Linked DNA regions of Pseudoxanthobacter soli DSM 19599. Each later gene encodes a partner of the first gene's protein in a complex. Links are inferred from orthologs where the notes say so. Each region holds a gene or a part of one and is shown in the gene's direction. Other genes may lie near its edges.

Region 1 (6,135 bases):
GTCGGGGCCTTCGCCGTCTCGCAGGCGGCCTCGGCGCATATGGTGGAAGGGTCATCCATCGTGAACGTCGCCTCGGCGGCGGCATTTCGCGGCTCCATCGGCCAGGTCGCCGCCGCCGCCGCGCACGGAGCGATCACGGCCCTCACCCGCTCGATGGCGGTCGCGCTCGCCCCGGTCGGCATCCGCGTCAACGCGGTCGCACCGGGCCCCGTCGAAAGCCCGCTCGTCGCCCGCACTCACGGCGCGTCGATGCGCTCCGCATGGCTCGCCCACCTGCCCCAGCGCCGCTATGGCCTGCCGGACGAGATCGCGGGGCCGATCGCCTTCCTGCTGTCGGAGGAAGCGAGCTTCATCACCGGCGAGGTGCTCGCGGTCGACGGCGGTTTTGCGGCCGGCGGGCTGCTGCGCACGGTGCCTCTCGGCGGGCGTTGAGGCGCGGCCCTTGCGGCGGCGAGGACCGGGGTCTAATCCAGCGCAGCATCTTCATGGAAAGAGCCATGCCGACCGCCTCGTCGCCCCTCGTCGTTGAAGTCACCCGCGGCCCGCTGGTGGAAAGCCGCCATGCTGGCATTCTCGCGGTGTCGGATTCGGCCGGACGGCTGGAGGTTTCGGCGGGCGACGTCGGGCGGGCGGTGTTTCCGCGCTCGTCGGCGAAACTGATCCAGGCGCTGCCGCTGGTGGAAACCGGCGCGGCCGATGCGCTCGGCCTCACCGTGGAAGAGCTTGCCATCGCCGGCGCGTCGCACAATGGCGAGGAAGCCCATGTCGCGACCGCCCTGTCGATGCTGCGCAAGGCCGGGCTCGACGGCTCGGCGCTCGAATGCGGTTGCCAGTGGCCGGAGCGCGGTGCCGATGTCGCGCGCCTCAACCGCGCCGGCGAGGTCCCGACCGCGCTCCACAACAACTGCTCCGGAAAGCACGCCGGGTTCCTGTGCGTCGCCTGCCGCCTCGGCGCGGTGACGGCGGGTTATGTCGAACCCGATCATCCGGTCCAGCGCGAGGTCACGGCCGCACTGTCGGCGCTGACGGACACCCCGCTCGACGAGACCGTGATGGGGATCGACGGCTGCTCCATCCCGACCTACGCCGTTCCGCTCGACCGGCTGGCGCGGGCGTTCGCGAGGCTCGGCACCGGCATCGGGCTCGGGGCTGCCCGTTCCGACGCGGCCGTCCGGCTGCGCAAGGCCGCCGCAGCGGCGCCGTTCATGGTGGCGGGCACCGGCCGGTTCTGCACCGAGGTCATGACGCGGTTCGGCGAACGCGCCTACGTAAAGACCGGCGCTGAAGGCGTGTTCTGCGCCATCTTCCCGGACGCGGGCCTCGGCGTCGCGCTCAAGGTCGATGATGGCGGCACTCGCGCATCGGAAGCGTTGATGGCGGCGGTCATGGAGCGGTTCGTCGCGCGGGACGACGAGGAGCGGGCGTTCCTGTCGCGCTGGAGCCGCAGGACGCTGACGAACCGCCGCGATATCACCGTCGGCGAGGTGCGCCTCGCGGCCGACAGCCGCGCGGCGCTGGCGGCCTGATCGCGGCCATGGCGACCGCCCCGTTCTCCCGCCGCCCCGCCATCGTGCCCGCCGCGGCACTCGCTGACGACGCGGCGACGCTCGACGCGGTGTGCCGCGTGCTGGACGCCGGCGATCTCGTCGCCGTACCGACCGAGACGGTCTACGGATTGGCGGCCGACGCCACCAACCCCGCGGCCGTCGCCGGCATCTACAAGGCCAAGGGGCGGCCGGCCTTCAATCCGCTGATCGTGCACGAAGGGACCGTCGAAGCCGCGATGCGCCACGGCGTGTTCGATGCCCGTGCCAGGTTGCTGGCAGAGGCGTTCTGGCCCGGCCCCCTGACACTGGTGGTGGCGAAGCGCCCCGATGCGGCTCTCGCGCCGGCGGTGACGGCTGGGCTCGACACCGTCGCCATCCGCGTTCCCCGCTCGGATGCGGTCCGGCTCATCACCGCCCGCCTCGGCCGACCGGTGGCGGCGCCGAGCGCCAACCGCTCCGGCCGGGTGAGCCCGACTTCTGCCGAGGACGTGGTGACGGAACTCGGCGAGGCCGTGGCGGTGGTCATCGATGGCGGGCCGTGCGTGGTCGGGGTGGAATCGACCATCGTCGGGCTTTCCGGCTCCCACGCGGTGCTGCTGCGGCCCGGCGGGCTTGCCGCCGACGCGATCGAGGCGGTGATCGGCGAGCCACTGGTGCGGCCGTCCGCCGATCCAGCGCGCCCGCAGGCGCCGGGCCAGCTCGCCTCGCACTATGCCCCCCGCGCAGCGGTGCGCCTCGACGCCACGAACGTCCGGGCGGGCGAAGCGCTGCTCGCGTTCGGTTCGCAACTGCCTGCGGATGCCGACAACGCGGTCGCCACCTGCAATCTCAGCCCTTCGGGCGATGTGTCCGAAGCCGCCCGCAACCTGTTCTCGATGCTGCGCAAACTCGATGCCAGCGGCGCGGCCGGCATCGCGGTCGTGCCGCTTCCTCAGGGGGGCCTCGGCGAGGCCCTCGCCGACCGCCTCGCCCGCGCAGCCGCGCCGCGACCCTGATTTCAGCCGGCCGCACCGTCGCATTCCCGGTCGGCTTCCGCCAAAGCGTGCTATGGTCCGCACCCGCCGCGCCCACGGACTGCGGGCCGGACCGTCATCAAAAGGGAACCGATCGTGCCGACGCAGGACGACAAGGCCGCAGCCACGCCCCATTCCGACATCTCGGCGCTGAGCTTCGAAGCCGCTCTGAGCGAGCTCGAATCGATCGTCGATACCCTGGAGCGCGGCACGGTCGCGCTCGAGCAGTCGATCGCGAGCTACGAGCGGGGCGAAGCCCTGAAGAAGCACTGCGAGGCGCTGCTGCGACGGGCGGAAATGCGGGTCGAGAAAATCCAGCTCGGCGCTGACGGCACGCCTTCGGGCCGGGCCCCGCTCGATCCCGACCAGGCCTGAACGACGACCGCATTCGCCGGCCGGCGACCGCGGGACCAAGAAAAGGACGCCCCATGAGCGATGCCGACAAGCCGCGTCTCGTCGTGGCCGAGCCCAACCTCGCCCCCTCGGCCGGCGGCGGCATCGAACAGGTGATCGTGCCTCGCACGCGCGATCTCGGCGGCTTCGCGGTGCGCCGCGCCCTGCCTGTCGCGGGACGGCGCATGGTCGGGCCATTCATCTTCCTCGACCAGATGGGACCCGCGGAGTTTCCGATCGGTGAAGGGGTGGACGTGCGGCCGCATCCGCATATCGGGCTGGCGACCGTCACCTACCTGTTCGACGGCGCCATCGACCACCGTGACAGCCTCGGCACGGTGCAGACCATCTATCCGGGCGACGTGAACTGGATGAGCGCCGGGCGCGGCATCGCCCACTCCGAACGCACGGGGCCGCAGGACCGCCTGCGCGGCGCACGGCTTTCCGGGCTCCAGCTCTGGGTGGCGCTTCCCAAGGAGCACGAGGACAGCGCGCCGTTCTTCGCTCACCACGAGACCACCGACCTGCCGATCGTCTCCGATGGCGGCGTGCGCGTGCGCCTGATCGCCGGCGAGGCCTACGGCGTCCGCTCGCCTGTGGTGACCGCCTGGGACACGGTGTTCGCGGACATCGCGCTCGAGGCCGGCGCACGCCTGCCGATCGATGCCGCCACGGAGGAACGCGCGCTCTATCTCGTCGACGGCATCGTCGAGATCGCAGGCGACCGGTTCGAACCGGGCCGCCTCCTGGTGCTGCGCCCGTCCGATACCTTCACCGTCGCGGCCGTCACCGCGGCGCGGTTCAGCCTGATCGGCGGCGCGACCATGGACGGATCGCGGCATATCTGGTGGAACTTCGTCTCGTCTTCGACCGAACGGCTGGAGCAGGCGAAGGCCGACTGGAAGGCCGGCCGGTTCTCACCCGTTCCCGGCGAGACGGACTTCATTCCGCTGCCGGAATTCGGCGGCTGACAGGGCAGGTCGCGGCGCCCCGGGGGCCGCCGGAGCTGATGAGTCCATCAGATCGGAAAGCGCACTAACTGCCGAGCGCCTTCGCGGCCGGTGCCGCGGACGCCGGCTGTGCCGTCGCGGGCTCGGTGTCGAACGGCACGAAGCGGCCGTAGCTGCGCCGGGCATGGACAAGCGGGCTTGCATCCCCGCGCGGCATCGCGACCGCTTCGAGGCCGCCGATGAGCACCCAATGCGTGCCATGACGCACGGCATTCTCCAGGCTGCAATCGAACACGGCGAGCGCATCCTTCAGCACGGGTGAGCCCGTGGCGAGGGTCGTCCACGTTCCGGTCGCGAACTTGTCCTCGGCTGCGGTCCGCCCGGCAAAGACGTCCGAGATATATTTCTGATCGTCGCAGAGCAGGTTGACGCAGAACACGCCGTTGCGGTGCAGCACCTCGGTGGAGGCGTTGCTGTCCTTCACGCATACGAGCAGCGACGGCTTCGGCGAGTCGGCCGAGAGGGTCGAGACCGCGCTGACCGTCAGCCCTGCCCGGCCGGCCGGACCGTCGGTGGTGACGACGGAAACCATCCAAGCCGCCCGGCTCATGCCGTCCAGAAACGCCTGACGCACGCTGACCCTCGCAATTCTCGGCCGAAGAAAGAAAACGCAATGGAACGAAACCGATTGAAACGGAGACGTCAACCCGGCCGCCCTTCTACGGCCGGCGTGGGGCTTATGTAGTCACACGGGTCGAAGCCTGCCACGGCAGTCGCAGCACAGGCAGGGTTTTTCTGCCGCGATGCACGCCAAGGCCGTGTGGAAGACGAACTTCCGGCATCGAAACCGGCGCCGGACCATGATATTGCAGATCCGGATTTCTTTCGGGGCAGGTCTTCGGGTCAGGTCTTCGCGGGGCGCTTTTTGGGAAAGCGTCGCCACCCATGATCGACGATGCCGCGCGCGGGCCGCTTCGGGTTCCCGTCCGGCTGCGTCTGCCCCGCCCGACGAAAGCTGACGATCCGGACGGAGGGGAGCCAAGATGGCCCGGAATATCGGAAAAGCACGTTTCCTCGGCGCGCTGCTCGCAGCGAGCCTGCTGGCCGGCTGCCAGACGGCTTATCAGGAAGAAGGCTTCTGGACCGACGGCGGCGTCAGCGCCCAGCAGGTCACGTCGGATACCTTCCGCATCACGGCGCGCGGCAACGAGTTCACCGAGCAGTCGACCATCAGCGACTACGTGCTGCTCAAGTCCGCCGAAACCGTGAAAGCCGCGGGCTTCTCGCATTTCGGCATCGTCTCCGGCCAGGACATCACGAGCCAGAGCACCTACCAGACCTCCCCGGGCACGTTCGAAGTCTCCAAGAAGGGCAAGGTCGTCACCTTCCAGCCGCCGACCTACGCGACGTCCATCCGGCCGGGCCAGCAGACTATCGTGCAGGGCTTCAATCCGCCTCCGGGCGAGGCGCTGCCGCCCGGGACCTATTCGGCCGACGAGATCATCCGCTTCATCGGCAGCCGCGTCGAACGTCCGTCCTGATCGCCGGACGATCACGCTCCGGCGAGGCCGGCGGGGTCCATCGCCCCGGCTGATGAGCACAGCGGTCGCACCACAACGTCCGCTGTGCTCCAAGGGGTCGCCGCCGCGCTCAAGCGACGCGGCGGACGTCCTCGGCAGCGGGATGGAAAGCATAGGCGTCCATCATCAGCGAGCCGTACTGGCCGGAGGCGTGGACATGCTCCGTCCGCAGCCCCTCGCCTGCCGCGCCGAGGGCCACGAAGATCGGCAGCAGGTGATCGTCGGTCGGATGGCTGCGTACCGCGTGGGGCGCGAGCCGGCGATAATCGAGCAGATCGGCGACGGCGCCCGCCTCCAGACGCGCGGTGAACCACTCCGTGAACTCCACCGCCCAGGGTGCCGGCGGCGCATCGCGCGGCACCAGTCCGCCGCGCTTGCGGTCGAACACCTCGCCCAGATTATGGGTGATCGAGCCCGAGGCCATCACGAGCACGCCCTCGGCGGCAAGCCCCTGCAAGGCCTGCCCGACATGGAAGTGATGGGCCGGGTCCAGCCGCGGCTGGATCGAAAGCTGCACGACGGGAATATCCGCCTGCGGATAGATCAGCGAAAGCGGTACCCACGTGCCGTGGTCGTAGCCGCGATCAACGGCGAGATGGGCTTCGAGGCCGGTCGAGATCAGCCTCTCCGCCACCAGCCGGGCGAGCTCTGG
Region 2 (6,143 bases), on another replicon or contig:
AAGGCGGGAACCGGCGCGGCGCGGGTCGCGACGGAGATGGCGACGGGCGTGCGGCGGACCCTCGGATGGCATGACACAGCAACCGGAGCCGACGTGGCGGCGGATTCCCTGCAGAACGGCACCGGCGGCCCCGCCGGCAGCGCGCGGGCCGGCGAGGCCGGTCTCCACGCGCGCCCGGACGCCGCCATGACGTTCGAGCGGGTGCCGGATAGCGACGCCTCGTCCGAAGCGGCGGCGGCCGGCGCGGCGATCGCCGAGGTTGCCGCGGCCGATCCCGACATCGCCCTCATCAGGGCGGTTGCGGCCGGTGACGAGCAGGCGCTGACGGCTCTGCTCCGCCGGCACGGCGCCCGTATCCGCGCGCTCGCGGCCGGCTACAGCGCCGCGGCCGGCAGCGCCGACGACGTGGTGCAGGATACCTTCTGGACGATCTGGCGCACGGCCTCGCGTTTCGAGGACCGAGGCGTCAAGGTTGCGAGCTGGATCACCCGGATCGCGGTCAACCGCTGCATCGATCTCGAGCGGCGGCGAAAGCTGCGGCGCTTCGTCGGTCTGGAGGACGCGGCAGAGGCCGCCGACCCGGACGTCGGCGCCGAACGGCAGCTCGCCGACCGATCTCGCCTCGCCGCGGTGATGGACGACATCCGCGCCCTGCCCGCCCGTCAGCGTGCCGCGATCCTGATCGCCGCTGGCGGAGAACACAGCACCGCCGACATCGCCGAAAGCCTGGGCGTAACCGTCGGTGCGGCCGAACAGCTTCTGGTGCGCGCGCGCAGAACGTTGAGAATGAACCTCGCCCGGCGCGAGGGGGAAGTCCGATAATGTCGAACCGTCATCATCCTTCCGGCTCCGAAGCCGGTCCGGCCCGCGGGCTCCCGGGCGAAGGTCCCGCGGCGCTCGACCGGACGGCGTTTCTCGCCCTGCTCGACCGTTGCGGCGGCGATCCGGCGCGCTGGCCTGCCCGCGAGCGCGAAGCCGCCCTAGCCTTGACCGCCCGCGATGAAACCGCGCGGCGGGAGGCCGACCGCGCCCGCGCCCTCGATGTGCTTCTGGGGGAGGCCGTCGCCACCGCTCCGGTCGATTCGGCGACCGTCGGGCGACTGGTGTCGCGGCTCCACGGCGCACGGCCGCGTTCGGCCGAACGTCCTCTTCGGATCGGCTTCAGCCGCCGCTTCGCCTTCGTCGGGGCATGGACGCTGGTGATGTGCGTCGCCCTCGGCGTCGGCCTCAGCATTGTCGCCCCTGTGCCGGCCACCCACGACACCGGCTACGGCGAGCAGGAACTGGCGGTCGTCGTCCTCGGATTCGATCCGGGTGACCTGTCATGATCGTCGGCACCCGCACGGCGGTTGCGGTGGCCGCCGTGCTCGCGGTCTCGCTCGTCGTGAATTTCGTCGGTGCCGGCTATCTCGTCGGCACCTTTTCCCATCGACCGCCACCGCCGCCACCGCCCGGCGTCGGATTCATGATGCGCGCGTTTCCGCCGGAGATCCGCGATGCCGTGCGGGCAGACAACCAGAACCGCCCGCTTGTCCGGCAGGCAGCGCGCGAACTCAACGAAGCGCGCCAGCAGACCTTCGAGGCCATGCGTGCCGATCCGCTGGATCCGGCCCGCGTGAAGGCGCTCTTTCTGGTGGAGCAGGACAAGGCCCGCGGGCTGATGACCATCGTGCAGTCCTCGATCCTGCGCGCGCTCGAAACGGTGCCGCTTACGGTGCGGCAGGAAATCGGCCGCGGCAAGAACGCCATGCCGCCGATTCCCGTCGACGACGGCCCTCCTCCGCCACCACCGCCCCCCCCGCCTGGCGAGGCACCCTGACATCGGCAACCGCTCTGGACTTCGCGCCGGATTCGGGTGAACCCTGTGCCCGAACCGGAGGCGATGATGGACGGCGACAGCGTTAGCGATCTTGACGGGCCGCGCGGCAATATCGGCGAGTTCACGGTTTCCGAGATCGCGTTTTCGGTGAAGCGCACCATCGAGGATGCCTACGGTCATGTCCGCGTGCGCGGCGAAATCTCCGGCTATCGCGGCCCGCATTCGTCCGGCCACGCCTATTTCTCTCTGAAGGACGACAAGGCCCGCATCGAAGCCGTCGTGTGGCGCGGGGTGTTCCAGCGGCTGCGCTTCCGTCCCGAGGAGGGCATGGAGGTGGTCGCGACCGGCAAGCTCACCACCTTCCCGGGCGGCTCGAAGTACCAGATCGTCATCGAGGCGCTGGAACCGGCCGGCGTCGGCGCGCTGATGGCGCTGCTTGAGGACCGGCGGCGACGCCTTGCCGCCGAGGGCCTGTTCGACGAGGTCCGCAAGAAGCCGCTGCCGTTCCTGCCGCGCGTCGTCGGCGTCGTCACCTCGCCGACCGGCGCGGTGATCCGCGACATCCTTCACCGCCTGTCCGACCGCTTCCAGGTCGAAGTGCTGGTGTGGCCCGTGAGGGTGCAGGGCGAAACCGCGGCGGCCGAAGTCACGGCGGCCATCGACGGCTTCAACGCGATGACAGCGGGCGGCGCCTTCCCCCGGCCGGACGTGATCGTGGTTGCCCGTGGCGGCGGGTCGCTGGAAGATCTCTGGAGCTTCAACGAGGAGAACGTGGTGCGCGCCGCCGCGCGTTCGGCGATCCCGCTCGTCTCGGCCATCGGTCACGAAACCGACTGGACGCTGATCGACCACGCCGCGGACCGTCGCGCACCGACGCCGACGGGCGCGGCGGAAATGATCGTGCCGGTGCGCGCCGACCTGATCGCGACCGTGGATGACGACGGCCGCCGGCTTTCCGGTGCCGTCCGCCGCCTGATCGAGGCACGCCGGACGCTGGTCCGGTCCGCCGCGCGTGGCCTGCCGCAGCCGCGCGACCTCGTCGCGCCGGCGCGCCAGCGGCTCGATCTCGCGTCGGCGAGGCTTGCCCACGGGCTTACCACCGCCCGCCAGATCCACCGAACCCGGTTCGAACGTTCGGCCTCGCGGCTGTCGCCGGCCGGGCTGATGCGGACGCTCGACGCGCGGCGGGAGCGGCTCGCGCTCGACGGCCGGCGGCTGGAGTCCGGCAGCCTGCGCCTCGTCGCCCGCAAGCGCGCCGATCTCGATGCCGTCGCGCGCCGCCTTTCCCCGGAGAGGCTCGAGCGTGCGGCCGCAGACCGCAAACGGCGGCTGGAGGAACTGTCGGGCCGGCTCGAAGGCGCTTTCACACGTTCTGTCGAACGCTCCCGGGGGCGGCTCCAAACCGCGCTGAAGCTGATCGACGGGCTCGGCCACCGGGCGGTGCTGCGGCGGGGTTATGCCATCCTGCGCGATGCAGCCGATCGCCCGGTTCACAGCGTCACGGCCGTTTCCGCGGGCGAGGCACTGACGGTCGAACTGTCCGACGGCCGCATCGCCGCCATCGCCGCCGGCGGCGGCGCCACGCCCGCCGATCCGGCACCGCAGCAGGAGGCTCCGAAGCCGAAGCGAAGCGACGCCGCGCGGCCGAAGAAGCCGGGACCTGGCAGCCAGGGCAGCCTGTTCTGACCGATCGCGGCAAGTTCCGCGACCGCCACAGGGCCACATGAACAATATTTAACGGCGAACGCCGCCGGAAACACTTGCCGCAAGCATGACGGCAGGCCAGAATAGCCCGCCGTCATGAGACTTACTTTTCTCTGTGGCATGAATAGTTTCGCAGAAATTGACTCCGGTGCGACTTCCGTCGGTTGATGAGATCATCGACAGCGAGACGCTCCGGCACGCATCCAGTCGCGAACGGATCGATGCAATGGGCATTGCGGCAATCTTCGTCCTGCTTTCCATTTACACCGTGCTGATCCTCGCCTCGCTTCCTGCGAATGCAAACCGGGCGGGTCGGTGGGCGGATACCTATCTTGCCTTGATGAAGGCGAAATGGACCGTTCCGCTTCTTATTGGCGTGACGGTGGTGTGTTCGAGCATCATCTTCCAGCAGCGCGCGTCCGTCCCGGTCTGGGGATGGACGGTCCTTGCCGTCTATTTCGGCGCGCTCGCCGTGTACGCCGGCTATGACGTGATGGTCGGGCGCAATCGGAAGACGGCCGGGAAGACCTGAGGCGCCACGGCCATATCGGTGGGCCGGGTCGACGTCGCCCGATCGACGTCACCCGATCGCAGTCTCGTACCTCCGACTGCCGAAACCCTGCGGCAGCACAAGGATAACGGCCGGGGCGCGAGCAAAAATCGCGTCGCCGCCATGGACCCGGACCGCAATCCGGTCGAAAAGGGGCGCAGCGAAGGCCGCACCCGGGCCCGAGGGCATCGCACGCCGCGGCAGAACCGATCGGAGAGGTTATGAGCATCAAGGATATTCTCGCCATCATCGACCTTGAGGGCGACCGGGCGGCCTGCCGGCTTGCGGCGTCGCTGGCGCTCGCAACCGATGCCCACGTTACCGGCCTCGCCCCGGTCGCGGATTTCGTGTCCCCGGTCTATATCGGCGGTCCGGTGCCGCTGGAGATGATCGACGACACCCGTGAGGTCGCCGAGGACCGCGCTGCGGCCGGGCTAAAGGCGTTCGATGCCATCCTCGCGGAAACAGGCGCGCGCGGCCAGAGCGCTACCTTCTCGCTGATGGAAGGCGAAGGCAGCGGCCTCGTCTCGGTCGGCCGGCTGTGCGACCTCGCCGTCGTCGGCCAGGACGACCCGGAGGCGATGGAGCCCGCCCGCGAGGCTCTGATCGAGACGCTGCTGATCGAGGCCGGCGCGCCCGTGCTGCTGACGCCGCGCGCCTATCAGGGGCCGTTCAAGCTCGATAAGATCGTGATCGGCTGGGACGGCGGCCTCACCGTCTCCCGGGCCGTGCGCGCCGCGCTTCCGCTCCTGAAGCAGGCCTGCGAGATCCATGTCGCCGTGGTCGATTCGGGTCGCGGTCTCGGCGAGGATGCGGGCGCCGACCTTGCGCTGCATCTCGCCCGCCATGGCTTCAAGGTGCAGATCTCCCGCCTGTCCTCCCTCGGCCGCGATGTCGCCACCACCCTGATCGAGCAGGCGGTCGACAGCGACGCCGATCTGATCGTGATGGGCGGCTACGGCCACAGCCGCCTGCGCCAGTTCATCCTGGGCGGTGCCACCAGCGACATGATGCGCACCATGACGGTGCCCGTGCTCATGGCGCACTGACGACGGCCGGGATCCGATCCGCACGTCCCGGCCGCTGCCCACACGGCACGCGCCGGGACGAGCCGTGGCGGCGCCTGCGAACCCTGGGTTTTCCGTATCGCCTAGGTAGTTCTGGGTTGTTGAGAAACGGGCGGGCGTGCTTCAGGGCGCCAATTCGGAGGGCGTCATTTTCGGCCGTCAGGAGCTGTCAGGCGGCGATGCCGGCCGCATGGTCGAGTGCACGGCCCACGGCGCGCCGAATGTCGTCCAGGCTGAACGGCTTCGAAATGACCTCGTGCACGATTGCGGCGAGGTCTTCGGCCTGCTCGCGCTGGTCGGCGTAGCCGGTCATCAGCACGATCGGCAGATCGATGGACAGGGCGCGCGCGGCGTGGGCGAGCGCGATGCCGTCCATTTCCGGCATGACGATGTCGCTGACCAGAAGGTCGAACTTCAGATCCATGTGCTGCAGGGCGTCGAACGCATCCGCGCCGTCGCCGGCCTCGATGACGGCATGGCCGTCGAGCTCCAGCGCGCGGCGGACGAAGGTGCGGACCGAGTCGTCGTCCTCGGTGAGCAGGATGCGGGCCATGGTGGCGGCTCCCGGAGGTGCGGTCCCGGCAAGCACTCGCCGGGCTGCGATGGCGGATAGGAAGGCACGACAGAACCGGAACGCCCGCACGGCGCGGTCGTTCCATGGTGGAGCCGGCACGCCGGACGGCACATCAGAAAGAACCCGCGTCGGGGTGGGCGGGCCGGGGCGTGTTCCGGCTTTCGGCCCATCACTGACCCGCGCCCGGTTAACAGCCGCCGAATCGGTCGCCGCCGGGTGCGCCGCGCGCCTTTTTTCTTCCCTCCCCGCGTGGCTATCGTTAACGAGCGTTCAACACCCCTGAGGCAATTGTCGGCACCGGGGTTTGGGGAACGTGATGCCGGGCGGCCGGTCCGGCATCGGAGGCGCGCTCTTGACCTGGAGATTTCGAGGGTGATCCGTTTCGAGAATGTCGGCCTGCGCTACGGCATGGGGCCGGAAGTGCTGCGC

Evidence for each region.
Region 2: the proteins of BUF17_RS02250 (region 1) and xseA are in contact, whole or in part, in a cryo-EM structure (PDB 8TXR), measured with the Escherichia coli proteins. The link is inferred for Pseudoxanthobacter soli DSM 19599 from one-to-one orthologs.

Annotation. Positions count from the first base shown.
Region 1 is NZ_FRXO01000001.1:530,010-536,144, forward strand. Bases 1,425-4,295 are described here. They hold BUF17_RS02250 (exodeoxyribonuclease VII small subunit), read left to right. Parts: upstream 1,425-2,656; coding sequence 2,657-2,935; downstream 2,936-4,295. Other genes in these bases: BUF17_RS02240 (asparaginase), read left to right, coding at 1,425-1,526; BUF17_RS02245 (L-threonylcarbamoyladenylate synthase), read left to right, coding at 1,535-2,542; BUF17_RS02255 (pirin family protein), read left to right, coding at 2,989-3,924; BUF17_RS02260 (flavin reductase family protein), read right to left, coding at 3,989-4,295. Outside these bases: BUF17_RS02235 (SDR family NAD(P)-dependent oxidoreductase), read left to right, coding at 1-432; more of BUF17_RS02240, read left to right, coding at 498-1,424; more of BUF17_RS02260, read right to left, coding at 4,296-4,537; BUF17_RS02265 (CC0125/CC1285 family lipoprotein), read left to right, coding at 4,947-5,444; BUF17_RS02270 (DODA-type extradiol aromatic ring-opening family dioxygenase), read right to left, coding at 5,554-6,135. UniProt on the Escherichia coli protein: Bidirectionally degrades single-stranded DNA into large acid-insoluble oligonucleotides, which are then degraded further into small acid-soluble oligonucleotides.
Region 2 is NZ_FRXO01000005.1:73,465-79,607, reverse strand. Bases 1,317-4,195 are described here. They hold xseA (exodeoxyribonuclease VII large subunit), read left to right. Parts: upstream 1,317-1,885; coding sequence 1,886-3,505; downstream 3,506-4,195. Other genes in these bases: BUF17_RS13130 (hypothetical protein), read left to right, coding at 3,672-4,055; BUF17_RS13140 (periplasmic heavy metal sensor), read left to right, coding at 1,325-1,819; BUF17_RS13145 (hypothetical protein), read left to right, coding at 1,317-1,328. Also shown: BUF17_RS13150 (RNA polymerase sigma factor), read left to right, coding at 1-822; more of BUF17_RS13145, read left to right, coding at 822-1,316; BUF17_RS13125 (universal stress protein), read left to right, coding at 4,295-5,122; BUF17_RS13120 (response regulator), read right to left, coding at 5,310-5,693; cell division ATP-binding protein FtsE, read left to right, coding at 6,087-6,143. UniProt on the Escherichia coli protein: Bidirectionally degrades single-stranded DNA into large acid-insoluble oligonucleotides, which are then degraded further into small acid-soluble oligonucleotides.